4 regions of the Streptomyces sp. NPDC052016 genome follow, and region 3 is predicted to be linked to each of the others. Evidence: riboswitches for the same ligand, from Rfam matches in the RefSeq annotation. Region 3 holds a riboswitch; each other region holds the start of a gene.

The links. Region 3 has a riboswitch for cyclic di-AMP ahead of ACIHAR_RS30145 (C40 family peptidase). Riboswitches for the same ligand answer to the same signal wherever they lie in the genome.
Positions count from the first base shown of each region.
Region 1: another riboswitch for cyclic di-AMP. It lies ahead of ACIHAR_RS37150 (M23 family metallopeptidase); the one in region 3 lies ahead of ACIHAR_RS30145 (C40 family peptidase).
Region 2: another riboswitch for cyclic di-AMP. It lies ahead of ACIHAR_RS28875 (transglycosylase SLT domain-containing protein); the one in region 3 lies ahead of ACIHAR_RS30145 (C40 family peptidase).
Region 4: another riboswitch for cyclic di-AMP. It lies ahead of ACIHAR_RS25595 (M23 family metallopeptidase); the one in region 3 lies ahead of ACIHAR_RS30145 (C40 family peptidase).

Region 1 is NZ_JBIUBX010000041.1:35,304-42,766, forward strand. It holds gene ACIHAR_RS37125 (ASCH domain-containing protein) at 1-183, shown strand, start outside; gene ribA (GTP cyclohydrolase II) at 347-982, opposite strand; gene ACIHAR_RS37135 (MarR family transcriptional regulator) at 1,110-1,631, opposite strand; gene ACIHAR_RS37140 (dihydrofolate reductase family protein) at 1,703-2,830, shown strand; tRNA gene ACIHAR_RS37145 (tRNA-Met) at 3,041-3,114, shown strand; cyclic di-AMP (ydaO/yuaA leader) riboswitch at 3,430-3,590, shown strand; gene ACIHAR_RS37150 (M23 family metallopeptidase) at 3,598-4,623, shown strand; gene ACIHAR_RS37155 (aldo/keto reductase) at 4,739-5,683, shown strand; gene ACIHAR_RS37160 (PrsW family intramembrane metalloprotease) at 5,751-7,193, opposite strand; gene trmB (tRNA (guanosine(46)-N7)-methyltransferase TrmB) at 7,265-7,463, opposite strand, start outside.
Region 2 is NZ_JBIUBX010000025.1:153,808-161,270, reverse strand. It holds gene ACIHAR_RS28890 (outer membrane lipoprotein carrier protein LolA) at 1-442, opposite strand, end outside; gene ACIHAR_RS28885 (polyprenyl synthetase family protein) at 957-1,967, opposite strand; gene ACIHAR_RS28880 (CocE/NonD family hydrolase) at 2,318-4,357, shown strand; cyclic di-AMP (ydaO/yuaA leader) riboswitch at 4,646-4,832, shown strand; gene ACIHAR_RS28875 (transglycosylase SLT domain-containing protein) at 4,836-5,315, shown strand; gene ACIHAR_RS28870 (HAD family hydrolase) at 5,334-6,158, opposite strand; gene ACIHAR_RS28865 (GNAT family N-acetyltransferase) at 6,414-7,463, shown strand, end outside.
Region 3 is NZ_JBIUBX010000027.1:90,374-97,836, reverse strand. It holds gene ACIHAR_RS30175 (adenosylmethionine--8-amino-7-oxononanoate transaminase) at 1-224, opposite strand, end outside; gene bioB (biotin synthase BioB) at 217-1,413, opposite strand; gene ACIHAR_RS30165 (8-amino-7-oxononanoate synthase) at 1,562-2,689, shown strand; gene ACIHAR_RS30160 (DUF397 domain-containing protein) at 2,738-2,980, opposite strand; gene ACIHAR_RS30155 (helix-turn-helix transcriptional regulator) at 2,990-3,850, opposite strand; gene ACIHAR_RS30150 (ATP-binding protein) at 4,065-4,523, shown strand; gene ACIHAR_RS30145 (C40 family peptidase) at 5,532-6,005, opposite strand; cyclic di-AMP (ydaO/yuaA leader) riboswitch at 6,009-6,187, opposite strand; gene ACIHAR_RS30140 (hypothetical protein) at 6,568-6,876, opposite strand; gene ACIHAR_RS30135 (ATP-dependent Clp protease proteolytic subunit) at 6,884-7,463, opposite strand, start outside.
Region 4 is NZ_JBIUBX010000021.1:110,650-118,112, reverse strand. It holds gene ACIHAR_RS25600 (GntR family transcriptional regulator) at 1-315, opposite strand, end outside; gene ACIHAR_RS25595 (M23 family metallopeptidase) at 503-1,258, opposite strand; cyclic di-AMP (ydaO/yuaA leader) riboswitch at 1,272-1,439, opposite strand; gene ACIHAR_RS25590 (pitrilysin family protein) at 2,023-3,411, opposite strand; gene ACIHAR_RS25585 (pitrilysin family protein) at 3,408-4,751, opposite strand; gene ACIHAR_RS25580 (DNA topoisomerase (ATP-hydrolyzing) subunit A) at 5,073-7,463, shown strand, end outside.

The DNA.
Region 1 (7,463 bases), on a different contig from region 3:
GAACGGACCACCTTCGCCGGGGTGTCCTGGGAGCACGCGGCGGCCGAGGGGGAGGGCGACGCCGACCTCGAGGAGTGGCGGGCGGGCCATCGCCGGTTCTGGAGCGCCGAGGGCACGCCCGTCGAGGACGACACGCCCGTGGTGTGCCTGGCGTTCCGGGTGGTGGAACAGGCCCCTCGGTGAGGGGCGGACACGTTCCGCCGGCGGGGCGGACAGGTCCCGCCGGTCTGGTGAGGGGCGGACCTGTTCCGCCGGGGCGATGAGGGGCGGACCCGTCCCGCCGGGGCGGTGAGGGGCGGAGACGTTCCGTCGGCGGAGCGTGGTGCAGATGGCCCGGTGTGCCTTCTCAGCCCACGCCGAGCCCCGTGAGGTCCCCCAGCGGCAGCGTGTGCTGCGTCTGCAGGACCTTCGCGCGCAGGTAGCGCACGTTGTGCGGGGTGGTGAAGACGCCGGTCGGCACGCGGTCGTGGACGTCGATGCCCAGCGCGCGGAGCTGGCCGGCCTTGTCGGGGTTGTTGGACAGCAGGTCCACGGTGGTGATGTCGAGGGCCCGCAGCATCTGCGCGGCGGCCGTGTAGTCGCGGCCGTCCTCCGGCAGGCCGAGGGCGGCGTTCGCCTCGTAGGTGTCCAGGCCCTGGTCCTGGAGGGCGTAGGCGTCGAGCTTGTTGTAGAGGCCGATGCCACGGCCCTCCTGGCGGAGGTAGAGCAGGACGCCGCCGCGGTCGGCTATGCGCTCGACCGCCTCGCGCAGCTGAGGGCCGCAGTCGCAGCGGGCGGAGCCGAAGACGTCGCCGGTCAGGCACTCCGAGTGGAGCCGGACGAGGGGGCGGGGGCCGGGGTCGCCGAGGACGACGGCCACGTGCTCCTGGCCGTCGGCCAGGCCGTGGAAGGTGACCAGTTCGGCGTCGGTCGCGTAGCCGTCGTGGAAGCGCAGCGGTACCCGGACGCGGGCACGCGGGGTGGCGGCGGGGGTGTCGAGCATGCGGGTTCTCCGGGTCCGGTGGGGCCGCGCGCGGGGCGCCTTCTGCGTTCTGCTTCAGATTTGAAGCAGACCACGATCGAGACCCTACCCTATGCTTGAACTTTGAAGCAATGCTGTGCGGTGCGGCTCATGCGGTCCCGGAGCAGGGCGACGACCGCCTGCGCCACGGGGGGTCCCCCGGCGGGGCGTCGTCGCCGTCTCCCTGGAGTCCCCGCGCGACCTGCGTGAAGATCTCCTCGAGCTGACCCACCTGTTCGGGTGTGAGCCGGTCGAAGAGGAAGGCGCGTACCGTCTCGACATGTCCGGGTGCCGTGTTCTCCAGGACCGTCAGGCCCGCGTCGGTCAGCACCGCGACGCTCCCGCGCTTGTCCCAGCGGCAGTCCTCCCGCCGCACCAGCCCGTCCTTCTCCAGCCGGGTCACGGCGTAGGTCAGCCTGCTGCGGGTGATCTTCAGCCGCTCGGCCAGGTCGGTCATGCGCAGCCGCCGCTCCGGTGTCTCGGAGAGGTTGGCCAGGATGGAGTAGTACAGGTGAGGCATGCCGGCCTCCTGCTGGAGCTGTCGGTCGATCGCGTCCTCCAGGAGGAGGTATCCGGCGACGTACGCGCGCCAGGCGCGCTGCTCCTCGGGGGTGAGCCAGCGGGTCGTCATGCGTCCAGTGTAGGTTTGTTTCAAACTTGAACCAAGTCCCCTGTCGGACCGAGCCCGGAGAGACCGCGCCGATGCCGTACCCGTACGTCCTGCTGTCCGCCGCCGTCTCCCTCGACGGCTACCTCGACGACACCGGACCCGACCGCCTGCTGCTCTCCGGCCCCGCCGACTTCGACCGGGTCGACGAGGTGCGGGCCTCCGTCGACGCGATCCTCGTCGGCGCCCGCACCATCCGCGCCGACAACCCCCGCCTCCTGGTCAACTCGCCCGAGCGCCGGGCCGCGCGCCGGGCGGCGGGGAAGCCGGAGTATCCCCTCAAGGTCACGGTCAGCGGGTCCGGCGAGCTGGACCCGGCGGCGAACTTCTGGCACACGGGCGGCGAGAAGGTCGTGTACACGACCGACCAGGGCGCCGAGCGCGCCCGGTCGCTCGGCCTCGCCGCCGATGTCGTCCCGCTCGGCCCCGGCCTCGACTGGCGGCGGCTCCTGGAGCACCTCCACGACGTCCGGGGCGTGCGGCGGCTCATGGTCGAGGGTGGCGGAACCGTCCACACCCAGCTCCTCCAGGAAGGCCTCGCCGACGAACTCCAGCTCGCCCTGGCCCCTTTGTTCGTGGGCGACCCGGACGCGCCCCGGCTCTTCGGGCCCGGCGGCTACCAGGGCGGCCGGCTGCGGCTCGTCGAGACGCGGCCCATCGAGGACGTCGTCCTGATGCGCTACGAGCCCACCGCGCCCGGCGCCGGCCCGCTCCTGGCCGCCGCCGACCGGCGCTGGCTGGCCCTCGCGTGCGAGCTGGCGGCCGACTGCCCGCCGTCGCGGACCGCGTTCAGCGTGGGCGCGGTGGTGGTGGCCGCGGACGGGACGGAACTGGCGCGCGGCCACTCGCGGGAGGCCGGCGACCCCGTCGTCCACGCCGAGGAGGCGGCCCTCGCGAAGATCGACCCCGCCGACCCCCGGCTGCCCATGGCCACCGTCTACACCAGCCTCGAACCCTGCACCCGCCGTTCCTCCCGCCCGACCCCCTGCGCCCGGCTCGTCCTCGACGCCGGGGTCCGCAGGGTGGTGACCGCCTGGCGCGAGCCGAACACCTTCGTGACCGACGCCGACGGAACCGGTCTGCTGACGGCCGCGGGCGTGGACGTCCTCGTCCTCCCGGAGTACGAGGAGCGGGCGGCGGCCCCGAACCGGCATCTCCTGTGAGCGGGGTCTGGGCTTTCCCGCGGGCCCTGTGAGTGGGGTCAGGGCTTTCCCGCGGGGGGCCCTTGAGCGGGCTCAGGGTTTCCCCGCCGGGGGGCGCGGGGGAACCGCGCGATCGGCCGCCGTGAACCACCCCGCCCCGGCTCCCGGGCGCCGCTGAACAAAGGTGTGCGCTTCGTGTCCGGCGGATGGCGTACACTGGTGTCATACCGACGCGGGGTGGAGCAGCTCGGTAGCTCGCTGGGCTCATAACCCAGAGGTCGCAGGTTCAAATCCTGTCCCCGCTACTCAAGGCCGAGGGCCGGAACCCGATCACAGGGTTCCGGCCCTCGGTGGTTTCTCCGTGACGTCCCTGACGGCTTTCTCGCGCACCGTGATCGGCTGAGCGCCCTGTGCATAACAACTGAGTCACCATCAAAAACGCTGCGACTCCTGTAGCGACCGCGAGGCGTGGTCAACTCGCCCGGTTTTCACCGCTCCTGGGGCGAAAGTCCAGGCCAGAAATGTTGTTGATCAAGTGGAACAGCTTGGAATCCAACCCCCGGGTCTATTAACGTTCGATAACGCAGCGCGGTCGTCCCAGCCGTCACAAGAGGCGGCTCCGTGCGCACGCGCCGAATCCCGTAAGGGAACCGGGGAACCACCACCTTGGGGTGAATCACGCGGAAGCCGCCGTGGAAACACGGCCGGATTTACGCGCGTAGGAGACCTTCCCGCTCCGAACCCGTCAGCTAACCCGGTAGGCGACGGAAGGAAAGGAGTACGCCCGCGTGGCGTCCAACCGGCCTGCCCCAGAAGCCCCCAGCGCGCCCAGCCAGACCTTCGGTTATGGCGGCTACCGCACCGACGAGGGCCCCTGGGAGGAGTGGAACCCCACCGCGGAGTCCATTCGCCCGGTACGCGGCCGGCACCGCGTCGCCAAGCAGCGCGGCGGACTCGCCCGCAGCTCCACCGTCCTGGGCGTCGGCGTCATAGCCGCCGTCGGCGCGGGCGGCATGGCCAGCGCCAACACCGGCAAGCCGCCTGTCTCCATCTCCATGCCGGACCTCCCCAACGTGGGTTCCCTGATCTCGGACGACGACACCCCCGCCGAGGAGCCCGCGCCCGCCCTCAGCGCCTTCGGCAGCACCCTCGCCGCCGACGACAGCGCCGAGAGCGCGGCCGACGCCGGCGAGGCGCTGCGCAGCCGGATCATGGCGCAGGCCGAGTCGCAGCAGACGCAGCTCGAGACCAAGGCCCAGGCCGCCGCCGAGGCCGCCGCGGCCAAGGCGGAGGCGGAAGCGGCCGCCAAGGCCCAGAAGGAGGCGGAGGCCAAGGCCGCCGCCGCGAAGAAGAAGGCCGCCGAGGAGGCCGCGAAGAAGGCCGAGGCCGAGCGGCTGGCCGAGCTCGCCAAGCAGTACACGCTGCCGACCTCCTCGTACACCATCACCTCGACGTTCGGTCAGGCCGGCGCCTACTGGTCCTCCGGGTACCACACCGGCCTCGACTTCGCCGCCCCCACCGGCACCCTGCTCAAGGCCGTGCACAGCGGCACCATCACCTCGGCCGGCTGGGACGGGTCGTACGGGTACAAGACCGTGCTCACCCTCGACGACGGCACCGAGATCTGGTACGCCCACCAGTCCTCCATCAGCGTCAGCGTCGGCCAGAAGGTCGCCACCGGTGACGTCATCGGCCGCGTCGGCGCCACCGGCAACGTCACCGGCGCCCACCTCCACCTCGAGGTCCACCCCGGCGGCAGCAGCTCGGGCATCGACCCGGCCGCCTGGCTGCGGGACAAGGGGCTGAGCCTCTGAGGTCCCGTACCTCCTGAGTATTCCGGGGGCCGGTGAGGTGGTTTCCCGGATGTTTGCGGAACCCTTGGCCGGAGGCGCGGAATGCGTGCCTCCGGCCACGGCGTTGAATCGGAGCATGACTTCTCTGCGCAAGCTCGGCTCCTCGGACCTCGAGGTCTTCCCGCTCGCCCTCGGCGGCAACGTCTTCGGCTGGACCGCCGACGAGGCGGCCACCTTCGCCGTGCTCGACGCCTACACGGCCGCCGGCGGCAACTTCGTCGACACCGCCGACTCCTACTCGGCGTGGGTCGACGGCAACAGCGGCGGTGAGTCCGAGACCCTCATCGGCAACTGGCTCAGGGCCCGCGGCAACCGCGACGACGTCGTGATCGCGACGAAGGTGAGCCAGCACCCCGACTTCCAGGGCCTGACCGCCGCCAACATCAAGGCCGCCGCCGACGCCTCGCTGCGCCGCCTGGGCACCGACCGCATCGACCTCTACTACACCCACTTCGACAAGCCCGAGGTGCCCGTCGAGGAGATCGTCGGCGCGCTCGACGCGTTGGTGAAGGCGGGCAAGGTGCGGCACATCGCCGCCTCCAACATCTCCGCCGAACGCCTGCGGGCCTCCCTGGAGTTCTCCGACCGCGAGGGCCTCGCCCGGTACGTCGCCCTCCAGCCGCACTACAACCTCGTCTCACGCGACACGTACGAGGGCGAGCTGCGGGACCTGGTCGCCGCCACCGGCCTCGCCGCCGTGCCCTACTTCGCGCTGGCCGCCGGCTTCCTCACCGGCAAGTACCGGCCCGGTGCGACGGTGGACAGCGCGCGGGCCCAGGGGGCCGGAAAGCACCTGCAGACCGAGCGGGGGCGGAAGGTCCTCGCCGCCCTCGACGAGATCGCCCGGGCCCACGACAGCGAGATCGCCACCGTGGCACTGGCGTGGCTCGCCGCTCAGCCGACGGTGGTCGCGCCGATCGCCTCCGCACGGACCGTGGAGCAGCTGCCGGCGCTGCTGGGCGTGGCCGGGCTGGAACTGACGGAGGGCGAGATCGGGCGTCTGACGGAGGCGTCCGCGTAACGGACCGCCGAGAGGCGCGCCGAGGGTCTCCCGATGGCGGACCGATGTCCGGCGGGGGCGGCCCTCGTCACTGGTTCCGCTGAGCCCCGTGGGGTGGGGGGTAGGGGCCGTACCCGGAGTACCCGGGGTGGAAGTGCGGGTGAGGGTGCGGGAGCTGGGGTGGGGGTTGCGGGTACCGGGCCTGCGGGTACGGGCCGGGCGCCGTCCCCGGCGGATGCCCGTGCCCGTGGACCCCGTACATCGGCCAGGGCGGCATGGCCAGGGGCACCGGGGGCGCCGTCATACGGGCCGCGTGGTCCAGCGCGGGGCGCGCGATGTCCTTGCGGCGCCACAGCTCGTTCAGCAGCTCCCGTTCCCGTACGACGAAGTCGGCGCCGGCCCGGCCGAGGCGTCCCCGGTGCCGCAGGAACGCCAGGGACGTCGCGTACGCCTCGTACCGGGCCACCTCGCGCGCGGCCGGCTTGCCCAGGTACCGACGGGCGTGGTCGCGGGCCAGCCGCCGGGCCCGCATCGAGCCCAGGGCGTACGGTTCCCCCGGGGTGAGCCAGCCCGCCGCCGCGTAGGCGGGGAGCTCCTCGCGTACGGTGCCCAGTTCACGTTGGCGCGTCCACACCACCAGCCAGGTCAGCACCGCGAACGCCGGCACCATGAACGCCCCGTACACCGCGAAGAACCCCCACTCGCCGAAGGTCGCCGAGGCGTTCCAGAGGGCGTGCATCGCCATGGCGAGCAGCAGTCCGGACAGCGGGAGCAGGACCCGGCGCACACGCTGCCTGTCCCCGGCGAGGGCGGCGATGCCGAAGCCGATGCCGGTCAGGACCGTGAACAAGGGGTGGGCGAACGGCGACATGATGACGCGTACGAAGAACGTCGCGGCGGTGACCGAGGCGATGCCGCCGTCGCCGCTGAGCTGGTCGGTGCCGAAGGCGTTGCCGAGATAGAGGATGTTCTCGGTGAACGCGAAGCCGGTCGCGGTGATCCCGGCTATGACGACGCCGTCGACCAGGCCGGTGAAGTCCCGCCTGCGGAAGAGGAAGACGAGGAGGATGGCGGCCGCTTTGGCGGACTCCTCGACGATCGGGGCGATGACGGTCGCGCCGAGCGTGTCCGCGCTGGAGGGGTCGGCGGTCTCCGTGGCTATCCATCGAGTGGCGAAGCTGTTGGCGACGATCGCCATCAGCGCCGCCGCGCACGCGCCCCACGCGAACGCGAAAACCAGGTTGCGCCAGGGGCCGGGCTCGACCCGGTCGAGCCATCGGAAGGCGGCGACGAGGAGGGGGACGGGGAGGACGGCCAGTCCCAGGCCGACCAGGAAGCCCTCCGTACCGGTCTGTTCGCGGACGAGGGCCAGAATGACCAGACCGGAGAGGGCGAGCAGGGTGATCAGGGCGCCGTAGCGCACCCACTTGTGCTGCCACCAGTGCGCGTGCCGCAGCGCACCGCCCTCGGGGGCGCCGTCCGGGTGTGGCGGATGCGGCGGGTGCGGTGGGTACGGGGAACTGATGGCCACGGCATCGACCCTAACGAGGGAGAGGACGGTGGTGGGCGGGACAGCGGGGAGTGTGTGGGGGGGGCGGTCGGTCAGCCGTGCTGTACGCGACGGAACAGCAGATCGTTCACCACGTGACCCTTGTCCAGGCCCTGTCCCTCGAAACGGGTCAGCGGCCGGAAGGCCGGGCGGGGCGCGAAACCGCCGTCCGCCTGGGTGTTCGCGAAGTCGGGGTGCGCGGTGAGCACCTCCAGCATCTGCTCCGCGTACGGCTCCCAGTCCGTCGCGCAG
Region 2 (7,463 bases), on a different contig from region 3:
ACTCGGCGGCGTTCTCCAGCAGGGAGAGCTTCTGCCTGTCGGGGCCGTCGGCGGCGACGCGCAGGGTGTGCGTGCCGGAGGCCAGTTCGGTGAGCTTGGCCGAGGGGTCGGCGGAGGAGCCGTCCGTCTCTCCCGTGGCGCCGGAGAGCAGCCCGCTCTCCAGGCCGCCCAGGTCGGGCAGACCCAGATCGGTGGTGATCTTCACGGTGCCCGAGAGCTGCTGTACGTCCGATGCGGCGATCTTCTCGATGAGCTGCTGTGCGGTGATCTTCGGCAGGTCGGGGTCGCCCGAGTCGGCGATCGCCGGGACGAGCCCGATCGTCGCCGCCGCGACACCCGCCACGGTGACCGGAACGACGTACCGTGCGGCCTTGCGCCGTCCGACGCGCAGGTCGTCGGCCTCCCCGGCGTGCGTGCTGTCGTCGGATGCGTACGGTGCCATGTGTGCCTTACCTCCGTCGTCGGCGGCGGCTGGTCATCTCGCGAACGTCCACCCCAAGCCGCCATTCTCACCCGAATCGGTGAGGAGTGGTGTTTTCCGTGGTCTCCATCTGACCAAATCGGCCAGGGAGATTCGTCAACCCGAGGACTCAACTCCGCCTACACCTGCGGTATGACACGGAAAGGGGTGGCCGGGGGTTACCCGTAGGGGGCGTGGCATGGTCCCAGCCCCGGAACCCCGGGCCTCGCACGGCCCCGGCCCCGGACAACCCCGGAGCTTCGCCCCGGCCCCGGTACGCGCCCCGCCCACGGGTGTGGTCCGCCGGGTGCGGGTCCGTCGGGGCCGGTCGCGCAGTTCCCCACGCCCCTGAGTGGGTCCACTTGGCGTCGGCCGTGCGAGGGCGCCGGGGTTCCGCGGCTGGGCATGCGGCCCCCTGGGTCCCACGGCTGTCCCCGCCTGTGGGAGGCCGGCGTCTCAGGAGGCCGACCCCGCCGGGCGACAGGGCGGAGAACCCTCACCCAGCCCGGTGCACCACCGCGTCGCACAGCTCCATCAACGCCCCCTTCGCCCCGCAGTCCCGCAACGGCGCCAGCGCCGCCCGCGCCTCCTTCGCGTACCGCACGGTGTCCGCCCGAGCCTGTTCCAGCGCGGGGTGGGCCCGCAGCGCGGCGAGCGCCTCGGTGAGCCGTGCGTCATCGCTCAGGTCGGAGTCCAGCAGCTCGCAGAGCGCGATGTCCTCCGGCAGGGACAGCCGGGCCGCCCGCTCCCGCAGCCGCAGCACCGGCAGCGTGGGGATGCCCTCCCGGAGATCCGTCCCCGGCGTCTTCCCCGACTCGTGCGAGTCCGACGCGATGTCGAGCACGTCGTCCGCGAGCTGGAAGGCGACCCCGAGCCGCTCCCCGTACTGGGTCAGCACGTCCACGACCGTGTCGTCGGCGCCGGACATCATCGCCCCGAACCGGCACGACACCGCCACCAGCGATCCGGTCTTCCCGCCGAGCACGTCGAGGTAGTGCTCGACCGGATCCCGCCCGTCCTGGGGTCCCGCGGTCTCCAGGATCTGCCCGGTGACCAGCCGTTCGAACGCCTCCGCCTGCACCCGCACCGCCTCGGGTCCGAGGTCGGCGAGGATGTGCGAGGCCCGGGCGAACAGGAAGTCCCCCGTGAGGACCGCGACCGAGTTCCCCCACCGGGTGTTGGCGCTGGGCACCCCGCGCCGTACGGACGCCTCGTCCATCACGTCGTCGTGGTACAGCGTGGCCAGGTGGGTGAGCTCCACCACCACGGCCGACGGCACCACACCGGGTGCGTAGCGATCACCGAACTGCGCCGCGAGCATCACCAGCAGCGGCCGGAACCGCTTACCGCCCGCCCGCACCAGGTGCTGGGCGGCTTCCGTGATGAACGGCACCTCACTCTTGGTGGCCTCGAGCAAGCCTTCCTCGACAGCCGCCAAACCTGCCTGGACATCGGCTTCCAGAGCCTGGTCCCGCACGCTCAGCCCGAACGGCCCGACGACGGTCACGAGGAGTCTCCTGTCTGCTGGCGTCTACCGGCGATTACACGGTTTGTCGATAGGTCGCTGCCATCACTCGAGTCAGCGTATCCGGTCACGTTTCGATCACTGATAAAGCCCCCACGTCCCCCGGCCCCCAGGTCGCCCGACCAGAAGGCGACGGGAGGCGCCCGGATGAGCACGGGCGGCTTCGGATCACGACCGGTATGTTTCTGATCATTCGACATGAAAGGACATTTATCGACTGACCAGGAAGTAGGGATTCATGTCCCGCGCGGAGGAAGACGTCGATTCCGACGACCGGCAGCCCCTTCCACGCACTCCGCACCCCGTCCACCGACCTCCCGGGGGCTCCGCTCATGCACAACCGTCCGTCCTTCCCCTACGAGACGGCCCACGAGGACCTGCGCATCCCGCTTCCCGACGGAACGCGCCTGTACGCGCGCGTGTGGCGACCGCTGACGAACGAACCGGTACCCGCGCTGCTCGAATACCTGCCGTACCGCCTGACCGACTGGACCGCGCCCCGCGACTGGCAGCGCCATCCCTGGTACGCGGGCCACGGCTACGCCTCCGTGCGGGTGGACGCGCGCGGGCACGGCAACAGCGAGGGCGTGCCGGGCGACGCGTCCGCGGTCACGGAAGCGGCGGACGGGGCGGCCGTGGTCGAGTGGCTGGCCTCCCAGCCCTGGTGCGACGGCAAGGTGGGCATGTTCGGCATCTCGTGGGGCGGCGTCGACCCCCTCCGGGTCGCGGCCCTCGCGCCCGAGCCGCTCAAGGCGGTCGTCACGGTCTGCGCCACGGACGACCGCTATGACAACGACGTGCACTATGCGGGAGGTTCCGTCCTCGCCGCCGGTCTGCACGCCCGGGCCGCGGCCCTGCTCGCCTTCTCCTCCCGCCCGCCCGACCCGCGGTACGTCGGCGACGCCTGGCGGGAGATGTGGCCGGCCCGCCTGGAGGCCGTGGAGCCTGCCGGTCACACCTGGCTGGCCCACCCGACCCGCGACGCGTACTGGCGGCAGGGCAGCGTCCGCGAGAACTACGGCGCGATCGAAGCGGCCGTCCTGGCGGTCGGGGGCTGGCACGACCCGTACCGCGACACGGTGCTCGGGCTCGTCGAGCACCTCCCGTCCGACCGGGTGCGCGGCCTGATCGGCCCGTGGTCGCACCAGTACCCGGACCGCGGACTGCCGCCCGGCCCCGCGATCGGCTTCCTCCGGGAGACCCTCCGCTGGTGGGACCACTGGCTGAAGGGCCGGACCGCATCCGACGGCGCCTCCCCCGCAGGCGTCCTGGCCGAGCCGCTCCTCCGGGCCTACGTCATCGGCTCCCACGCCCAGGCCACGGCCCACGCCGCCCTGCCCGGCCGCTGGGTCGGCGAGCCCGCCTGGCCCTCCCCCGGCGTGAGCAGCGTCACGTACACCCTCCGCGGCGCCCCCGTCCTGGTGCGCTCGCCGATGCACACCGGGGTGGACGCCGGCCGTCTGCTCCCCATCGGCCACGAGGCCGACCTGCCGCCGGACCAGCGGGCGGAGGACGCGCGGTCGGCCTGCTTCGATTTCCCGGTGGCCGAGGAGACCTGGGTGCTGGGGCGGCCCCGGGTGCGGCTGCGGCTGACGTGCGAGGTGCCGCGCGGGCAGGTCGTCGCGCGGGTGTGCGACGTGGCGCCCGACGGCTCCTCGACCCTGGTCACGCGCGGGGTGCTGAACCTCTCCGCCCGTCACGGCCGGGACCGGTCCGTGCCCTGGACGCCGGGCGCGACGGAGGACGTGGCCTTCGCGCTGAACGGCATCGGGTACGCCGTCCCGTCCGGCCACCGCATCCGTCTCGCCGTCTCCTCGGCGTACTGGCCGTGGGTCTGGCCCGAGCCCGGGTCGGCGGCGGGCTTCACCCTGGACCCGGCGGGCAGCGCCCTGGAGTTGCCGGTGCGGACCCGGGACACCGGCCCCGCGGTCGCCTTCGAGGAGGCCGGGCAGTCCCCGCCCCTGGGGGTGACCCACGGGGTGGCGGCCGACGGATGGAGCCCGGACACCCTGGACGAACCGCGTCCGGAACGGCGGGTGGTGCGGGACGTCGCCGAGGGCGCGTGGCGGCTGGAGTTCGATCCCGGCCACGGCGGCACGCGCGTGTACCCCGACGGACTGGAGTTCACCGAGGACGCGCTGGAGACGTACACCATCGCCGAGCACGACCCCCTCACGGCCCGTGCCCGCTCCGACTGGTCGATCCGGCTGCGCCGCCCGGAGCCGGCGTGTGAGGCGGTCGTGCGGACCCGCTCGGAGATCATCTGTGACGGCGTCGACTTCTTCACCTCCGACGAAGTGGTGTGCACGGCGGGCGACGAAGTGGTGTTCCACCGGACGTGGGAGAAACGCGTCCCTCGCACACCGCTCTAGCTCCGCCCCTTAAAACGGACTTGGGATTTATTGTCCGATTCACCCCTCTTGTCGACGCTGGTGACTTGGCTCACTTCGCACATCGAGCCATCCCTGGAACCGGATCCCGCAATTCCACTTCTGTGCTGGGGCAGTTGACGGTTTCCAGCAGCAAAGGATCAAGCACCCCATACACACCTGATCAAGGTCATTACGCCTGTTCCACGAATCAGCCACTTGTTCCGGACATGTGCTCTCGCATACGTTCCCGCCCAGTCGGGCGGACCGCCGAATCCTGCCGCCGCCCTTCACCACCCATCGACGAACCACTCGCACGGCAGGAGCGGGGGACCCAGGTAGAACGCCGGGCCGTACGTCACGCACGTACCGGACCGGCTCGGGGTGAAGTCGCGTCGCCGTACCCCTACGGCGGCCGGCCGGGCACCTCCCAGCCCGAACCCGACAGCTCACCTCGCAGGCGACGGAGAGGAACTTCGCCATGCCCGCTGCCGCTCAGCCCCGCCGCAACCGCCGCCCCCGCCTCGCCCGCACCGTCGCCGCCGTCTGCACCGGCGCCGCCGTGCTCGCCCTCCCGCTGGTCGGCGCCACCAGCGCCTCCGCCGCCACCACGCCGTCGGGCACCACCCTCGCCGGCTACCCCAACAACCTCGACGGCTGGATCCGCCAGTCCCTCGCCATCATGGCGGAGCGGGGCATTCCGGGCACGTACAACGGCATCCACCGCAACATCATGCGCGAGTCCTCCGGCAACCCGAAGGCCATCAACCTCTGGGACTCCAACGCGGCCAAGGGCACCCCGTCCAAGGGCCTGCTCCAGGTCATCGACCCGACCTTCGCCGCGTACCACGTGCCCGGCACCGCCTACGACCCGTACGACCCGGTCGCCAACATCACCGCGGCCTGCAACTACGCGGCGGACCGCTACGGTTCGATCGACAACGTGTTCGGCGCGTACTGACCGGACCTTCCGTCCCCTCTAGGGGAAGAGGCGCTCGAGGACGACGGCCACGCCGTCGTCCTCGTTCGACGTCGTCACCTCGTCGGCCACCGCCTTCAGTTCGGGGTGGGCGTTGGCCATCGCCACGCCGCGCGCCGCCCAGTCGAACATCGGGATGTCGTTGGGCATGTCACCGAAGGCGATCGTGTCCTGGGGCCGCAGACCCAGGTGTTCGGCGGCCAGCGCCAGGCCCGTCGCCTTGGTGATGCCGCACGGCTGGAGCTCCACCGTGCCCGGCCCCGACATGGTGACGGTCGCGAGCGAGCCGACCACCGAGCGGGCCGTCGCCGCCAACTCGTCGTCGGACAGGGCGGGATGGCGCAGCAGCACCTTGCTGATCGGCGCGCACCACAGGTCGTCGCGCGAGCCGACGCGCAGGGCCGGCAGGGTCGGGTGGGGCATCCGGTAGCCCGGCTCGATCAGCGTCAGCCCGTCCACCCCGTCCTGGTCGACGGCCGCGTACACCAGCCCGACCTCCGCCTCGATCTTGCCGAGCGCGGTCTCGGCCAGCTCCCGGTCCAGGGTGACCGACCACAGCAGACGGTCCGCGCCGGCGTCGTACAACTGCGCGCCCTGTCCGCACACCGCGAGCCCCCTGCTGTGCAGGTTCTCCAGCAGCGGCCGCACCCGGGGTGCCGGGCGGCCCGTCACCACCAGGTGGCGGGCGCCGGCGGCCGCCACCCGCGCGAGCGCGTCGAGCGACCGGTCGGAGAAGGTGTCGTCGCCGCGGAGCAGCGTTCCGTCCAGGTCGGTGGCGACGAGGGGGTACGCGCAGCGCGCGGCATCTGCGAAGGGTGCGGCCATGATCAGAGAATACGGATTCCGGCCGCTCCCAACTCACCGGCCGTTCAGCCCGATCGGCCGCCGGCGCACGGACCGGGGCCCTGCGGAAGCAACAGCTTTCTGACGCAACGCCGGGTACGGACCGGTTAAAGGCCTCTGCACCGGTTGGCAACAAGATGGTCCGCTACCTACCGCCCGAACTGCCAGGAGCGGTACCGTCCAGGTGTCCAGGGGGGACTTGATCGGGGGGTCAGGTTGAGCAGTGGACGTATTCGCGTGCTGAGGCCGGAGGATCTCGGCGAGGGGGAGCGAGAGCGGTGGCGGGCGCTGCGCGCCGCGTCCACCGTCCCGCGCAACCCGTTCATGGAGCCGGAGTTCGCCGCCGCCGTGGGCCACGTACGGCCCCGCGCGCGGGTGGCGGTGGTGTACGAGGGGCGGGAGCCGGTCGGCTTCCTGCCCCACGAGCGGGGCCGTCTCGGCCGGGGCCAGGCCCTCGCGTACGGCGTCTCGGACGCCCAGGGAGCCGTGCTGAGCCCGGGCATCGGGCTGGACGCGGACGAACTGGGGCGGGCGTGCTCCCTGTCCAGTTTCGCCTTCGACAACCTGGAGGCGGAGCAGGGGCTGTTCGTCCCGCACGCGGCCGCCGAGTACGCGTCCTACGTCATCGACGTGGAGAAGGGGTACGAGACCTACGAGTCCGTACTGCGGGCGCAGTCGCCGAAGTTCCTGAAGACGACGCTCGCCAAGGAACGCCGGCTGGGCCGCCAGGCCGGGCCGCTGCGGTTCGTGTTCGACGAGCGCGACCCGGCCGCGCTGCGCACGCTCGTCGCGTGGAAGTCGGCGCAGTACCGCAGGACCGGCCGCCGGGACCGGTTCGCGCAGGAGTGGATCACCCGGCTCGTGGCCACGCTCGCCGAGACGCGCGCCCCGGAGTGCTCCGGCACGCTGTCCGTCCTCTACGCCGGTGAGCAGCCGGTCGCCGCGCACTTCGGGCTGCGCTCGGCGACCGTTCTGGCCTGCTGGTTCCCCGCGTACGACCCGGACTTCGCGAAGTACTCGCCCGGCCTGGTGCTCCATCTGCGGATGGCCGAGGCGTCGGCGTCCGAGGGCATCGGCCTGCTCGACCTGGGGCGGGGCGCGGCCGAGTACAAGGACTCGCTGAAGACGGGAGAGCTTCCCGTCTACGAGGGAGCGTGGACGCGTCCGGGGGCGGGCGCCGCGCTGCACTGGCTCAGCCGTGAGCCCGCGCGCCGCGCACACCACTTCGTGCGCCGCCGGCCGAGGCTCGCGTCGGCGGCCGCACGGGTGCTGCGGAGCGCGGGCCGG
Region 3 (7,463 bases):
TCGCGCGCCGCCTCGTTCAGCACCGGGTGGTTGTAGCCGTGGATCGCCGACCACCACGACGACATGCCGTCGACCAGCTCGCCCGAGCCGTCCGCGAGCCGCAGCCGGACCCCGCTCGCCGACTCCACGACGAGCGGTTCGACCCGGCCGGGCATCGGCCCGTACGGATGCCACACATGCCGCCGGTCCAGTTCCAGCAGTTCGGACACGGTCGGCTCAGGCATTGGGCGCGAGATCCGTCCCGGCGCCGCGGCGGCGGACGGCGACCAGGTCCGTACGGGGTTCGCCGGCCGGCGCGGCCGGAGCGGAACCGCAGACACCGCCGCCTTCGTGCGATCCGCAGCCCGCGCTCTCGTGGGACCCGCAGCCCGCGCTCTCGTGGGACCCGCACCCACCGCCGGCGGCGGCGGCCCGGTGCTCCGGCAGCGTCACCTGGTCGGCGCCCTCCACCTCGAAACCGGCGTCCGCGATCATCTCCAGGTCGGCCTTGCCCGCCTGCCCCTCGCTGGTGAGGTAGTCCCCGAGGAAGATCGAGTTGGCCAGGTGCAGCGCGAGCGGCTGCATCGTGCGCAGATGCACCTCACGGCCGCCCGCGATGCGCACCTCGACGTCCGGGCACACGAACCGCACCATCGCCAGGATCCGCAGGCACCGCTGCGGGGTCAGGTTCCACTCCTTGGCCAGAGGGGTGCCCTCGAACGGGATCAGGAAGTTGACCGGCACCGAGTCCGGGTCCAGCTCGCGCAGCGAGAAGACCACGTCCACCAGGTCCTCGTCGCTCTCGCCCATGCCCGCGATCAGACCGGAGCAGGCGGACAGTCCCGCCGCGTGCGCCTTCTGGACCGTGTCCACCCGGTCGGCGTACGTGTGCGTGGTCGTGATGTCCGCGTACGTCCCCTCGGACGTGTTCAGGTTGTGGTTGTAGGCGTCGGCGCCCGCCTCGCGCAGCCGCTCCGCCTGGCCGTCGGAGAGCAGACCGAGGCAGGCGCACACCTCGACCTCCTCGTTCTGCTCCTTGATGGCCTTGATGGTCTCGGAGACCCGGTCCACGTCCCGGTCGGTCGGACCGCGCCCGCTGGCCACCAGACACACCCGCTTGGCGCCGCCGGCCAGCCCCGCGGCCGCCGCCTGGGAGGCCTCGTCGGGCTTGAGCCACGTGTACTTGAGGATGCCGGCCGTGGAGCCGAGCCGCTGGGAGCAGTAGGAGCAGTCCTCGGGGCACAGCCCCGACTTGAGGTTGACGAGGTAGTTGAGTTTCACCCGGCGCCCGAACCAGTGCCGGCGCACCTTCCCGGCCGCGGCCACCACGTCGAGCAGGTCGTCGTCGGCCGTCGCGAGGACGGCCAGTGCTTCCTCGCGGGTCGGCAGCTCGCGCCGAAGCCCCTTGTCCACCAGCGTGTTCAGCAGGTCCATGAGAGCCGATCCTGTCCTACCGACCCGCTCCGGGCCAAGGTAGGGATCGCACAACACACCCTCCTCGACGTGTGGGTATTGCCACACCATGGGTGGCCGCCCGTCCCGCTAGTGTCTGTCCGCTACCTACAAAAGCCCCGGAGGACCCATGGCGTTCGGCTGGATCGACGAGCAGGCGGAGCTGCGCCACCGCGCCGGACTGGTACGGACCCTGCGGCCCCGGCCGGCCGACTCGCCGCTCCTCGACCTGGCGAGCAACGACTACCTGGGCCTGGCCCGCCACCCCGAGGTCACCGAGGGCGCGGCCCGGGCCGCGCGGACCTGGGGCGGCGGCTCGACGGGCTCCCGGCTGGTCACCGGCACCACCGAGCTGCACGGCGAGCTGGAGCGGGAACTGGCGGACTTCTGCGGCTTCGAGGCGGCCCTGGTCTTCTCCTCCGGCTACGCGGCCAACCTCGCCGCGGTCACCGCGCTGGCCCCGCACGGAAGCCTGATCGTCTCCGACGCGGGCAACCACGCCTCGCTCATCGACGGCTGCCGGCTGGCGCGCGGCACCACCCAGGTGGTCGCCCACGCCGACCCGGACGCCGTGCGCAAGGCGCTCGGCACGCACGCGGGCCCGGCGGTGGCGGTCTCCGACACGGTCTTCTCGGTCGACGGCGACGCGGCGCCGCTGGCCGCCCTCGCCGGGGTGTGCCGGGAGCACGGCGCCGGGCTGGTCGTCGACGACGCCCACGGGCTGGGGGTTCTGGGGGACGGCGGCCGTGGCGCCCCGTTCGCCGCGGGGCTGGCGGGCGCCGCGGACGTCGTCGTCACGGTCACGCTGTCCAAGTCGCTCGGCAGCCAGGGCGGAGCCGTGCTCGGCCCGGCACGCGTGATCGACCATCTGGTCAACGCGGCGCGGACGTTCATCTTCGACACCGGCCTCGCCCCGGCGGCGGCGGGCGCCGCCCTGGCGGCCCTGAGACTGCTGCGCCGCGAGCCGCACCGCGCGGCACGCGCGCGTGCGGTGGCGGGCGACCTGCACGCACGGCTGACGGCCGCGGGTCTGGAGGCGGTACGTCCGGACGCCGCGGTCGTCTCCGTGCGGGCGCCGTCCCCGGAGCAGGCCGTGCGCTGGGCGGCGGACTGCCGGGCGGCAGGCCTCGCCGTGGGCTGCTTCCGCCCTCCTTCCGTACCCGATGGCATCTCGCGCCTGAGGCTGACCGCCCGCGCGGACCTCACCGAGGCTCAGATCGAACGCGCTGTACGAGTGATCGACGGGGCACGACCATGAGTCGGCGTGACACGGCCGTGCACCGGCTGACGGGTGGGGGGTGACGGGTCAGCGGAACGCGGCCGTGAAACCTGTCCAGCTCTCGGGGGAGAAGAGCAGGGCGGGACCGGCCGGGTCCTTGGAGTCGCGTACGGCGAGCAGACCGGCCCACGGTCCGGAGGCTGGGCGGGCCGTCTCGACGCAGTTGTTGGCTCCCGTGCTGTAGCTGCTGCGCAGCCACGGCAGGCCCTGCGGATGATGGCGATCGTGCAGGTCGGTGCTGGAAGGTACGTTCCGAGGCAGTGCGGTCATGGTGCCTCCTTACGCGCCGTCAGCTGTCGCGGCGATGTATTCCAGTGTGTCTGCGGGCGAAAGAGCGTGCGCCCGGAGGGCATTGAAGGCCTCCGTGTAGGCCTGGAGGTCTTCTTTCCGTTCGAGGTAGAGGCTACTCGTCAAGTGGTCGAGAACAACCACATCCAGATCAGAAGTGCTCGAAAATGAGAAGATAACGAAAGAGCCGGTGACCCCGATGTGCGCTCCGGCGGTGAACGGCAGTACCCGAAGCGTCACTTGCGGCAGCCGGGCCGCCTCCATGAGCCGCTCCAGCTGCCGCGCCATGACCTCGGGACCGCCCACCTCCCGCCGCAGCACCGCCTCGTCCAGCACCGCGTTCAGTTCCAGCGGCGGCCGGACGCGCAGCACGTCCTGCCGGGCCAGCCGCACCTCCACCAGCGTGTCCACCTGCTCCTCGTCGACGCCCTCGACGGCGGCCCGGGTCACCGCTCGCGCGTACTCGGGCGTCTGGAGCAGCCCCGGCACCACGGTCGTCTCCAGCGTGCGCATCGCGGTGGCCTGCGACTCCAGGCTGATGAAGTCCCGGTAGGCGGGCGGCAGCACCCCGCGGTAGGCATGCACCCAGTGGTCCCGTCCGCCACTCTCGACCGATCCCGCCAACGCGAGCATCAGTTCACGCAGTTGGGGATCGGTCACACCGTAGGCGTCGAGGAGTAACCGCACATCGGCCGGTTTCGTACCGCTGGTGCCGGTCTCGATCCGGCTCACCTTCGACTGGTGCCAGCCCACGAGCCGGGCCGCCTGACCACTGGTGAGACCCACGCGGGCGCGCAAGGCCCGCAGTTCGGCGCCCAGTTTCCGGCGGCGCACCGCGGGACCGTGCTGCATGGGCGTTCTCCTTACAGCTTCCGGGCCGTCCAAATACGCTCTGCCGTAGCAGAGTTCACCGCATCGGGCGACAGATATATGCATAACTTGGTGGATCGCCACCCGTGACGGACGCGGCAGTGGCAGTCTGACGACGAAGCACCAGTCCGGGACCGTACTCGAACCATCCGCACCGTGTCGGACTCCGGTCCCGTGGGAAAGGGACGACGTCGCCATGGCAGACCATCTGGAAGCATCCGTCACTCTGCCGAGCGATCCCGCCTCGGTGTCCACGGCCCGCGCGTTCGTGCTGACCACCCTCGGGGAGTGGGGCCTCCCCGCCGAGACGGAGGCGGCGGACACGATCCGCCTCATCGTCTCCGAACTCGCCACCAACGCCGTACAGCACACCTTCGGGCAGTCACCCACCTTCACGGTGGACCTCGTGCTCGACCGGGACGAGCAGCTGCGCATCGGCGTCACCGACAGCCACCCGCGCTTCCCGAAGCGCCTGCCGGCCGCCGTCCAGCAGGACAACGGCCGCGGCATGGTGATCATCCGCTGGCTGACCGCCGAGTGCGGCGGCAAACTGCGCGTCCGCCCCACCCGCGAGGGAGGCAAGACCGTCTCCATCCACCTCCCGTGGTCGGTCACCGCGGAACCGGTGCCGACCGCCGGCCAACAAGACCCTTGACCCACACGGGTGACGGTCCCGACGTCCGCGCAGGGACACACCTGACCGCCGAAGCGCCGGCGGAAGTCGCCGGCGACCTCTGGACGAGCCCACGGGCGCCCGCGGAGCGGCTTGCCGCGCGGGGGACGCCCACGGAGCGGCTACCGCCCACAGAGGCGCCGGCGGACGGCTGCCACGCACGGGGCGGCGCCGACGAGGCCTCTGACATCGGTGCCCCGGCAGTCGTTCCCCGCCCGTGTCACAGCCCCGCACTGACAAGGCGCCGCGCTCGGTCCCGGGGGGAGTGTCGCGCAGCCCGGCGTTGCGGGGTACCGCCCGCGCCCACCCGTGCCGCCCCAGCGGCACGACTACCCGCGGTCGGGCGGGTGCGGCTGCCCTGGCTGGTGGGGTCGCACTGGGGGTGTCGCGCAGCCCGGCGTTGCGGGGTGTCGTCCGCGCCCACCCGTGCCGCCCCAGCGGCACGACTGCCCGCAGTTGGGCGGGTGTGGCTGCCCTGGCTGGTGGGGCGTCGCGCTGGGGGGTGTCGCGCTGCCTGGTGTTGCGGGTGTCGTCCGCGCCCACTCGTGCCGCCCCAGCGGCACGACTGCCCGCGGTCGGGCGGGTGCGGCTGCCCCAGCATGCGGCTCGGCTGTGGTGCCGGGTACGGCGACTTCAGCCTGTCCGGCGTTTGAGGACGAGGCCCGTTCAGGGCCGATGCGGGGGGTCGGGGGCGGCAGCCCCCGAGGTCGGGAAAGGGCAGGGGCGGCGGGGGCGAGAAAACCCCGGATGTCGCCGGAGTCCTGCGGCGGTCCCGCCGGTCCGCCCACGGCGGGTCGGGCGACGCGGGCGCCCGCCGGCCGATGACGGACGGCGGACGGCGGACGTGAGCTGGCCGGTGGCCGAGAAGCCGCCGCTCCCGGCCGCACAGCCCGCTCCGAGCACCCCTCTCGCCCCGCACCGCCGTCCATGCACCAGCGTGCGTTCCGGGGCGGCGGCGGCGCGTCAGGTCACCGCCACCGCCCCGGAAGATCACTTGACCCGGCCGTACCACACGCTCTTGGTCCAGATCTTCTGCAGCCGGACCACGTCCCCGGTCTTCGGCGAGTGCCAGATCTTGCCCTTACCGGCGTAGATCCCGACGTGGTAGACGTACGACCCCGAGTGGAAGAACACGAGGTCTCCGGCCTTGCGCTTGCTCGCCGAGATGTGGCGGGTCTTGTTGTACTGCTGGGCCGCCGTACGGGGCAGCTTCTTGCCCGCCTTCTTGTACGAGTACAGCGTGAGCCCGGAGCAGTCGAACCTGTTCGGCCCCGTGGCCCCGTACTTGTAGGGCGAACCCTTCTTGGAGGCCGCGACCTGGAGCGCCTTCGTCGCAGCGGTGGCGGCCGAGGCGTCGGAGGCGACACCCGGGACCACGATCGAGCCGCCCACGGCGGCGATGGCGAAGGCCGAGGCCGTACCGGCCCGGGCCATGAGCGACGGGACACGATTGAGCGCAGTCATGCGCAACCCTTCGTCAGCCGCCTGTGAAGGATGACCTGTCGGATTCGGGCTGGCGAAGTTGCCCGGCCGCTGCTGCGGCTTCACCCCAAGGGCTGCTCGGCCCGGCGCCTCCCTGGGGAGTCGACCGTCCCGGCGACCCGGCTTGCTTGGGTCCTCCACTCCTGCCGATGCACTTCTGTCGACCGGTCATCCGGGCGGCGGCAGGACTCGGCGTCCGCCCGGACCGCCCCGCCGCTTGTGGCGGGGGCTTGTCGTCAGACAGGGATCTTGGCGCACCGATGTCCGAAAATCCCAACGCAACCGGGGATTTGTGGGGTTACTCACCACTCACCCGTTCGGGTGGACACCCTGATGACCGGTCAGATGTCAAGGAGACGAAATGCCCCCGGACCTGCGCAGGAACCTTTCGTTCCGGTGTCGGGCCCCGGCAATCGCGCAACCCGTGTGGGCTGGAAAAAGCGGCCAGGGATACGCCGAACAGGGGTACGTCGTTTGGTGCGTTTCGGCTCCGGTCCGGACGTCACGCTCTCCGCGAACACCGCCCGGACCGGACGCGCCTGCGTCAACTGTCGGGGAGCGGGGGCACCGTGACGCGCGCCGTGCGGCGCTCCCCGTCCAGGACGCGCAGCGCCCGCGCCAACGTCGGCGCGTGCAGCTCGTTCTCGCCGCGCTGGTGCATCAGCGTCAGCGCGTCGCGCAGCGCGGCCGCGCGGCCGACCAGCGCCTGGGCGGCGCGCAGTCCGCGGTAGGTGTCGCCGTGGTGGGCGGGGTTGATGCGGCCCAGCAGGTCGACCACCTCCAGGTAACGGTCGATCAGCTCGGCCTCGGCCCGGGTCAGCGCCGGCAGCGGGGGCAGCTCGGGAGGCAGCACGGGCGGCCTACCTCGCGTCCGGCGCGCCGTGCGGGACGCGCCGGGTCGGCACGATCCCGTCCGCCAGCCCGTACTCCACGGCCTCCCGTGCGTCCAGGACGCGGTCCCGCTCGAGGTCCGCGGAGACCTGCTCCGCACCGCGCCCGGTGTGCCGGACGAGCATCTCCTCCAGGCGGGCGCGGACGCGCGTCAACTCCGCGGCCCGGACGGCGAGGTCACTGGTCTGGCCCTCGATCGGCTCGGGCAGGGCCGGCTGGCGGAGCACCACGCGCGCGCCCGGCAGCACGTACCGCTTGCCCGGTGTGCCCGCGGCCAGCAGTACGGCGGCGGAGGCGCCGGCCTGGCCCAGGCAGACGGTCTCCACGTCGCAGGTGACGTAACGGAGCGTGTCGTAGACGGCCGTCATGGCGCTGAACGAGCCGCCGGGGGAGTTGATGTACAGCGAGACGTCCCGGTCCGGGTCCTTGTGCTCCAGGTACATGAGCTGCGCCATCACGTCGTTCGCCGCGGTGTCGTCGACCGGTGTCCCGAGCATGATGATCCGCTCGTCCAGGAGCTTGGAGTACGGATCCAGCGTCCGGTGCCCG
Region 4 (7,463 bases), on a different contig from region 3:
GCGCAGCACCTTCAGATGGGCCTCGGTGCGGCGCTGCGCGGCCCGGGAGGCTCCGAGGGGCTCCAGCAGCATGCGCATCTCCAGCAGGTCGGCGGCCTCCTGCTCGGTCGGTTCGGCGACGCACGCGCCCGCGTGCCGCCGCGTCACGACGAAGCCCTCCGCCTCGAGCGTGCGCAGCGCCTCGCGGACGGGGACGCGCGAGACGCCGTAGCGGCGGGCGAGGAGTTCCTCGGTGAGGCGGCTGCCGCGCTCGTAGACACCCGCGACGATGTCGTCCCGGATGGCCGTGCACACCGAGTGCGCCGGAATACGCATGACCGACCTCCGCCTTAATCCCCGTGAAACGTCGACGAATGACGTCCGTCGGGTGACTCTATTGCAACGAGCCGGAATTTCCGACGGCGGGCCGGAATCCATGGATATTTTTTGGACAACGAGGCTCATGAAACGGCGAAAGCCCCGGCCGCGAGGGCCGGGGCTGGACGATCTGCCGGGTACGTCGTCAGAGGCTGACGCCGTGCCCACGGAGGTAGGCGACCGGGTCGATGTCCGAGCCGTACTCCGGGCTCGTGCGGGCCTCGAAGTGCAGGTGCGGGCCGGTGACGTTGCCGGTGGCGCCGGAGAGGGCGATCCGCTGGCCCGGGGTGACCTTCTGGCCCACCGAGACACTGATGGAGGACAGATGCCCGTACTGGGTGTAGGTGCCGTCGTTCATCCGGATCACGACCTGGTTGCCGTAGGCGCCGCCCCAGCCGGCCTCGACGACGGTGCCGAGCCCCACCGCGTGCACGGGGGTCCCGCTGGAGGCGTGGAAGTCGATGCCGGTGTGGCTTCCGGATGACCACAGGGAGCCGCCGGACCGGTAGCCGGTGGACACGTAGGAGCCGGCGATCGGCGACACGAAGGTGTTGAGGCGCTTGCGCTCGGCCTCGCGCGCTGCTCGGGCCCTCGCCTCGCGCTCCTTCTTGACCTTCGCGGCCGCCTGGGCGGCGGCCTCCTTGCGCGCGGCTTCCTCCTGGGCGGCCTGCTTCTGGGCGGCGGCCTGGTCGTCGATCCGCTCGGCGACGGAGTCGCCGATGGTGACGACGGGCATCAGCCCGGTCTGCTCGACGGGGGTCTCGGCGGCGAAAGCCGGGGAGGAGGCGACGGTGCCGATGACGCCGGTGGTGGTGAGCGCCGCGATGCCCGCCGCGCGGGCGGTGGTGCGCTTCATCCGGCTGGGACGACGGTGCTTCCCGGTGGCGCAGGTGAACGCCATGAAGTTGAGCGGTCCTTTCCTTCCCTCTCGCCTACCGGGTTAGCTGACGGGTTCGGAGCAGGAAGGTCTCCTACGGGCCCCCTCGCGACTCGCGCGGGCGTCCGATTCACCCCAGGGACTGCACAGTTGGGTCCCCGGCTCCCCTGGCTCGCGCCGTACGGGGACTCGGCGATGGCTGTCCGGTGCCGCGGGTGCGGCGCACTGCCCGACGAACAGCCCGGACGAAACTAGACGGGCCCGATCTCAATCCCCAAACGGAACGCGGCTTTTGTAGCGCATGCCACAGGGCAGACAGGCAACCTCTCCCTCAATTCGGACATCAAGGGGCCCCGGTGACCGTCGGGTCACCGGGGCCTCATTGCACGCGCGCGACGCGGGGCCCGGCGGGCAGGGCGCCACGGCGAGCGGGCGGCGCGGTGAGCAGGCGGCGCGGTGAGCAGGCGCCACGGTGGGCAGGCGCCGCGGCCACGGTCCGTCCGGCCGCGCGTGACACGGGGCCCGGCGGCACGGGCGCCGCGGCGAGCGTGCGGCGCGGTGAGCGGACGCCACGGTGAGCAGGCGCCGCGGCCACAGTCGGTCCGGCCGGGCGGGTCAGGCCGCGGACGCGGGGCCTGGCACACGCCCTCCCCACGCTCGACTCCGCTCGGGCGGGAGGCCTCCCGCCGCGTCGCCCCCTCCGCCCGGCAACTGGACGCACGACGCCCCGCTCACCTGCGCCCGTGCGTCACCGTCGACTCCCGCGACCCGCTCCGCCGGACAACGCCCTACTCGGCCGAGACGACCTTGACCTCGCCGATACCCAGGGCCTCGACCGGCTCCTTGATCTGGGCGGCGTCACCGACGAGGACGGTCACCAGGCGGTCCGTCGGGAAGGCGCTCACGACCGCCGCGGTGGCCTCGACGGTGCCGGTCGCGGCGAGCTGCTGGTACAGCGTCGCCTGGTAGTCGTCGGGCAGGTGCTGCTCGACCTGGTCGGCCAGGGTGCTCGCGACAGCCGCCGCGGTCTCGTACTTCAGCGGCGCCACGCCCACCAGGTTCTGCACGGCGACGTCGCGCTCGGCGTCGGTGAGTCCCTCGGCGGCGAGCGTGTTCAGCACCTTCCAGAGGTCCTCCAGCGCCGGACCGGTGTTCGGGGTGTCGACGGAGCCGCTGATGGCGAGCATCGCGGCCCCTGAGCCGTCCGGCGCGGAGCGCAGGACCTGCCCGAAGGCGCGCACGCCGTAGGTGTAGCCCTTCTCCTCGCGCAGGACGCGGTCCAGGCGGGAGGTGAGGGTGCCGCCGAGGCAGTAGGTGCCAAGGACCTGTGCCGGCCACACGCGCGCGTGCCGGTCGGGGCCGACGCGGCCGATCAGCAGCTGCGTCTGGACGGCGCCGGGGCGGTCCACGATGACGACCCGGCCGGTGTCATCGGCGGACACCGGCGGTACGGGCCGCGGCTGGGCGGCGGAGCCCGTCCAGGCGCCCAGGGTGTCGCCGAGGAGCGCGTCCAGGTCGAGGCCCGTCAGGTCACCGACGACCACGGCGGTGGCCGTGGCGGGCCGGACGTGCTTCTCGTAGAAGGCGCGGACGGCCGCGGAATCGATGTTCTCGACCGTCTCCGCGGTGCCCTGGCGCGGGCGCGACATGCGCGCGGTGGCCGGGAACAGCTCCTTGGAGAGCTCCTTGGCGGCCCGCCGCGAGGGGTTGGCCAGCTCGTGCGGGATCTCGTCGAGGCGGTTGCGCACGAGGCGTTCGACCTCGCTGTCGGCGAACGCGGGCGCCCTGAGGGCGTCGGCGATCAGGCCGAGAGCCTTGGCCAGGCGGGAGGCCGGGACCTCCAGGCTCAGCCGGACGCCGGGGTGGTCGGCGTGCGCGTCCAGGGTGGCGCCGCAGCGCTCCAGCTCGGCGGCGAACTCCTCGGCGGAGTGTTTGTCGGTGCCCTCGGAGAAGGCTCGCGCCATGATCGTGGCGACGCCGTCGAGTCCGGACGGCTCCGCGTCCAGGGGCGCGTCGAGGAGGATCTCGACGGCGACGACCTGCTGGCCCGGGCGGTGGCAGCGCAGAACGGTCAGGCCGTTGTCGAGCGTCCCGCGCGCGGGGGCGGGGAACGCCCAGGGCCTGGCCTCGCCCGCCTGCGGCTGGGGGTGGAAGTCCATCGTGGCGAGCTCGGTCACTTGGCCGCCTCCTCGTTCTCGTCCTCGTCGGCGGTGTTCTCGGTGGGCTCGTAGACCAGTACGGCTCGGTTGTCGGGGCGCAGACGGGCCTTGGCGACCTCCCGCACCTCCTCGGCCGTGACGTCCAGCACGCGCTGGACGGCGGTCAGGGCGAGCTGCGGGTCGCCGAACAGCACGGCGTACCGGCAGAGTTCGTCGGCGCGGCCGGCGACCGTGCCCAGCCGGTCCAGCCACTCGCGCTCCAACTGGGCCTGGGCGCGCTCCATTTCCTCGGCCGTGGGGCCCTCCTCGGCGAACCGGGCGAGCTCCTCGTCGATGGCGGCCTCGATGACCGGCACCTCGACGTCACCGGAGGTCTTCACGTCCAGCCAGCCCAGGGACGGCGCCCCGGCGAGCCGCAGCAGGCCGAAGCCGGCCGCCACCGCCGTACGGTCGCGGCGGACGAGGCGGTTGTACAGGCGGGAGGACTCGCCGCCGCCGAGCACGGTGAGCGCCAGGTCGACGGCGTCGCACGCGCGCGTGCCGTCCTGCGGCAGGCGGTAGGCGGCCATCAGGGCGCGGGCCGGGACCTCCTCCTCGACGACCTCGCGCAGCTGCTCGCCGATGACGTCGGGCAGCGTGCCGTCCCGGGGCTCGGGCTTGCCGTCGTGGGCGGGGATGGAGCCGAAGTACTTCTCGATCCAGGCGAGCGTCTGCTCCGGGTCGATGTCGCCGACGACCGACAGGACGGCGTTGTTCGGCGCGTAGTAGGTGCGGAAGAACGCGCGCGCGTCCTCCAGGGTCGCCGCGTCCAGGTCGGCCATCGAGCCGATCGGCGTGTGGTGGTAGGGGTGGCCGTCCGGGTAGGCCAGGGCGGTGAGCTTCTCGAAGGCCGTGCCGTACGGAACGTTGTCGTAGCGCTGGCGGCGCTCGTTCTTGACGACGTCGCGCTGGTTCTCCATGGACTCGTCGTCCAGGGCGGCCAGCAGCGAGCCCATGCGGTCGGCCTCCAGCCAGAGGGCGAGCTCCAGCTGGTGGGCGGGCATGGTCTCGAAGTAGTTGGTGCGCTCGAAGCTGGTGGTGCCGTTGAGGGAGCCGCCGGCCCCCTGGACCAGCTCGAAGTGGCCGTTGCCCTTGACCTGTGCGGAGCCCTGGAACATCAAGTGCTCGAAAAGGTGAGCAAGACCGGTACGCCCCTTGACTTCGTGGCGCGAACCGACGTCGTACCAGAGGCACACCGCCGCGACCGGGGTCAGGTGGTCCTCGGAGAGCACCACGCGCAGGCCGTTGGCCAGGCGGTGCTCGGTCGCTGTCAGGCCCCCGGAGCCTGCCTGGGCTGTGGCCGTGTGACCCATGGGCATGTACGTCCCTTCCGATCGCGGACGCGGTCGTCGAAACCGCGGTTTTCCTGCCGGTCCTGCCACTGTATGCAAGCGCGCGGAGCGTCGGCGAAGTTCCCGGGCGGCGTACGCCGAGAGCGAGATCGCGTAGCCTGCGGGCAGCCGTGCGGGGGATGCCCTCCCGCCGGGGCCGGCCGCCGACGCCCGGGTCCCGGCCCGCGCTGTCAGTGCCACGGTCCACAATGGTCGGCATCAGACCCGTCACACGCGTCAGCAAGAGTGAGCCCGAAGGCGTCAGCGCCCCGTAGGCGAGCGACCAGGAAACAGGAGGAGCCGGCAGCGATGGCCCGCCGCAGCACGAAGACCCCGCCGCCCGACGACTCGTACGAGGAGAGGATCCTCGACATCGACGTCGTCGACGAGATGCAGGGCTCCTTCCTCGAGTACGCCTACTCGGTCATCTACTCCCGCGCCCTGCCGGACGCCCGCGACGGCCTCAAGCCGGTGCACCGCCGCATCGTCTACCAGATGAACGAGATGGGCCTGCGCCCCGACCGCGGCTATGTGAAGTGCGCCCGCGTCGTCGGCGAGGTCATGGGCAAGCTGCACCCGCACGGCGACGCGTCGATCTACGACGCCCTGGTGCGCATGGCCCAGCCCTTCTCCATGCGCGTGCCCCTGGTCGACGGCCACGGCAACTTCGGCTCACTGGGCAACGACGACCCGCCGGCGGCCATGCGGTACACCGAGTGCCGCCAGGCCGCGGCCACGAGCCTGATGACGGAGTCGATCGACGAGGACACCGTCGACTTCACGCCGAACTACGACGGCCAGGAGCGGGAGCCGGTGGCGCTGCCCGCCGCCTTCCCGAACCTCCTGGTCAACGGCTCCTCGGGTATCGCGGTCGGCATGGCCACCAACATGCCGCCGCACAACCTGGGCGAGGTCATCGCGGCCGCCCGCCACCTGATCCGCTACCCGAACGCGGATCTGGACGCCCTGATGAGGCACGTGCCGGGCCCCGACCTGCCCACCGGTGGCCGGATCGTCGGCCTCTCCGGGATCCGGGACGCCTACGAGACGGGTCGCGGCACCTTCAAGATCCGCGCCACGGTGTCGGTGGAGACCGTCACGGCCCGCCGCAAGGGCCTGGTCGTCACGGAGCTGCCGTTCACGGTCGGCCCCGAGAAGGTCATCGCCAAGATCAAGGACCTGGTGGGCTCGAAGAAGATCCAGGGAATCGCCGACGTCAAGGACCTCACCGACCGCGAGCACGGCCTGCGCCTGGTCATCGAGATCAAGAACGGCTTCGTGCCGGAGGCGGTCCTGGAGCAGCTCTACAAGCTGACTCCCATGGAGGAGTCGTTCGGCATCAACAACGTGGCGCTGGTCGACGGCCAGCCGCTCACGCTGGGCCTGAAGGAGCTCCTCGAGGTCTACCTCGACCACCGCTTCGAGGTCGTCCGGCGCCGCAGCGAGTTCCGCCGGGGCAAGCGGCGCGACCGCCTGCACCTGGTGGAGGGCCTGCTCACCGCGCTCGTCGACATCGACGAGGTCATCCGTCTGATCCGCTCCAGCGAGAACAGCGCTCAGGCCAAGGAGCGCCTGATGGAGCGCTTCTCCCTGTCGGAGGTCCAGACCCAGTACATCCTGGACACGCCGCTGCGCCGTCTGACCAAGTACGACCGCATCGAGCTCGAGGCGGAGAAGGAGAAGCTCAACGCGGAGATCGCCGAGCTGACCCGGATCCTGGAGTCGGACGCGGAGCTGCGCAAGCTGGTCTCGGCCGAACTGGCTGCGGTGGCCAAGAAGTTCGGCACCGAGCGCCGTACGGTCCTGCTGGAGTCGGCGGGCACCCCGGCCGCCGCCGTGCCGCTCCAGGTCGCCGACGACCCCTGCCGTGTGCTGCTCTCCTCGACGGGCCTGCTGGCGCGCACGGCGAACGGCGAGCCCTTCGCGGAGGACGGCGACGGCCGGCGCACCAAGCACGACGTGATCGTCTCGGCGGTACCGGCCACCGCGCGCGGGGAGATCGGCGCGGTCACCTCGGCGGGCAGGCTGCTGCGGATCAACGTCGTCGACCTGCCGCAGCTCCCGGACACGGCCACGGCGCCGAACCTCTCGGGCGGTGCCCCGCTGGCGGAGTTCGTCTCCCTGGAGGGCGACGAGACGGTGGTCTGCCTGACCACGCTCGACGAGTCCTCGCCGGGACTGGCGCTCGGCACGGAACAGGGTGTCGTCAAGCGTGTGGTGCCCGACTACCCGTCCAACAAGGACGAGCTGGAGGTCATCACGCTCAAGGAGGGCGACCGGATCGTCGGCGCGGTCGAGCTGCGCACGGGTGACGAGGACCTGGTCTTCATCACGGACGACGCCCAGCTGCTGCGCTACCAGGCCTCGCAGGTCCGCCCGCAGGGCAGGCCGGCGGGCGGTATGGCGGGCATCAAGCTCACCGAGGGCGCCAAGGTGATCTCGTTCACGGCGGTGGACCCGGCGGTGGACGCGGTGGTCTTCACGGTCGCGGGCTCCCGCGGCACGCTCGACGACTCCGTCCAGACGACGGCCAAGCTGACCCCGTTCGACCAGTACCCGCGCAAGGGTCGCGCCACGGGCGGTGTGCGCTGCCAGCGGTTCCTGAAGGGCGAGGACTGCCTGTCCCTGGCCTGGGCGGGCGCCGCCCCGGCACGGGCGGCGCAGAAGAACGGCACCCCGGCCGAGCTTCCCGAGATCGAC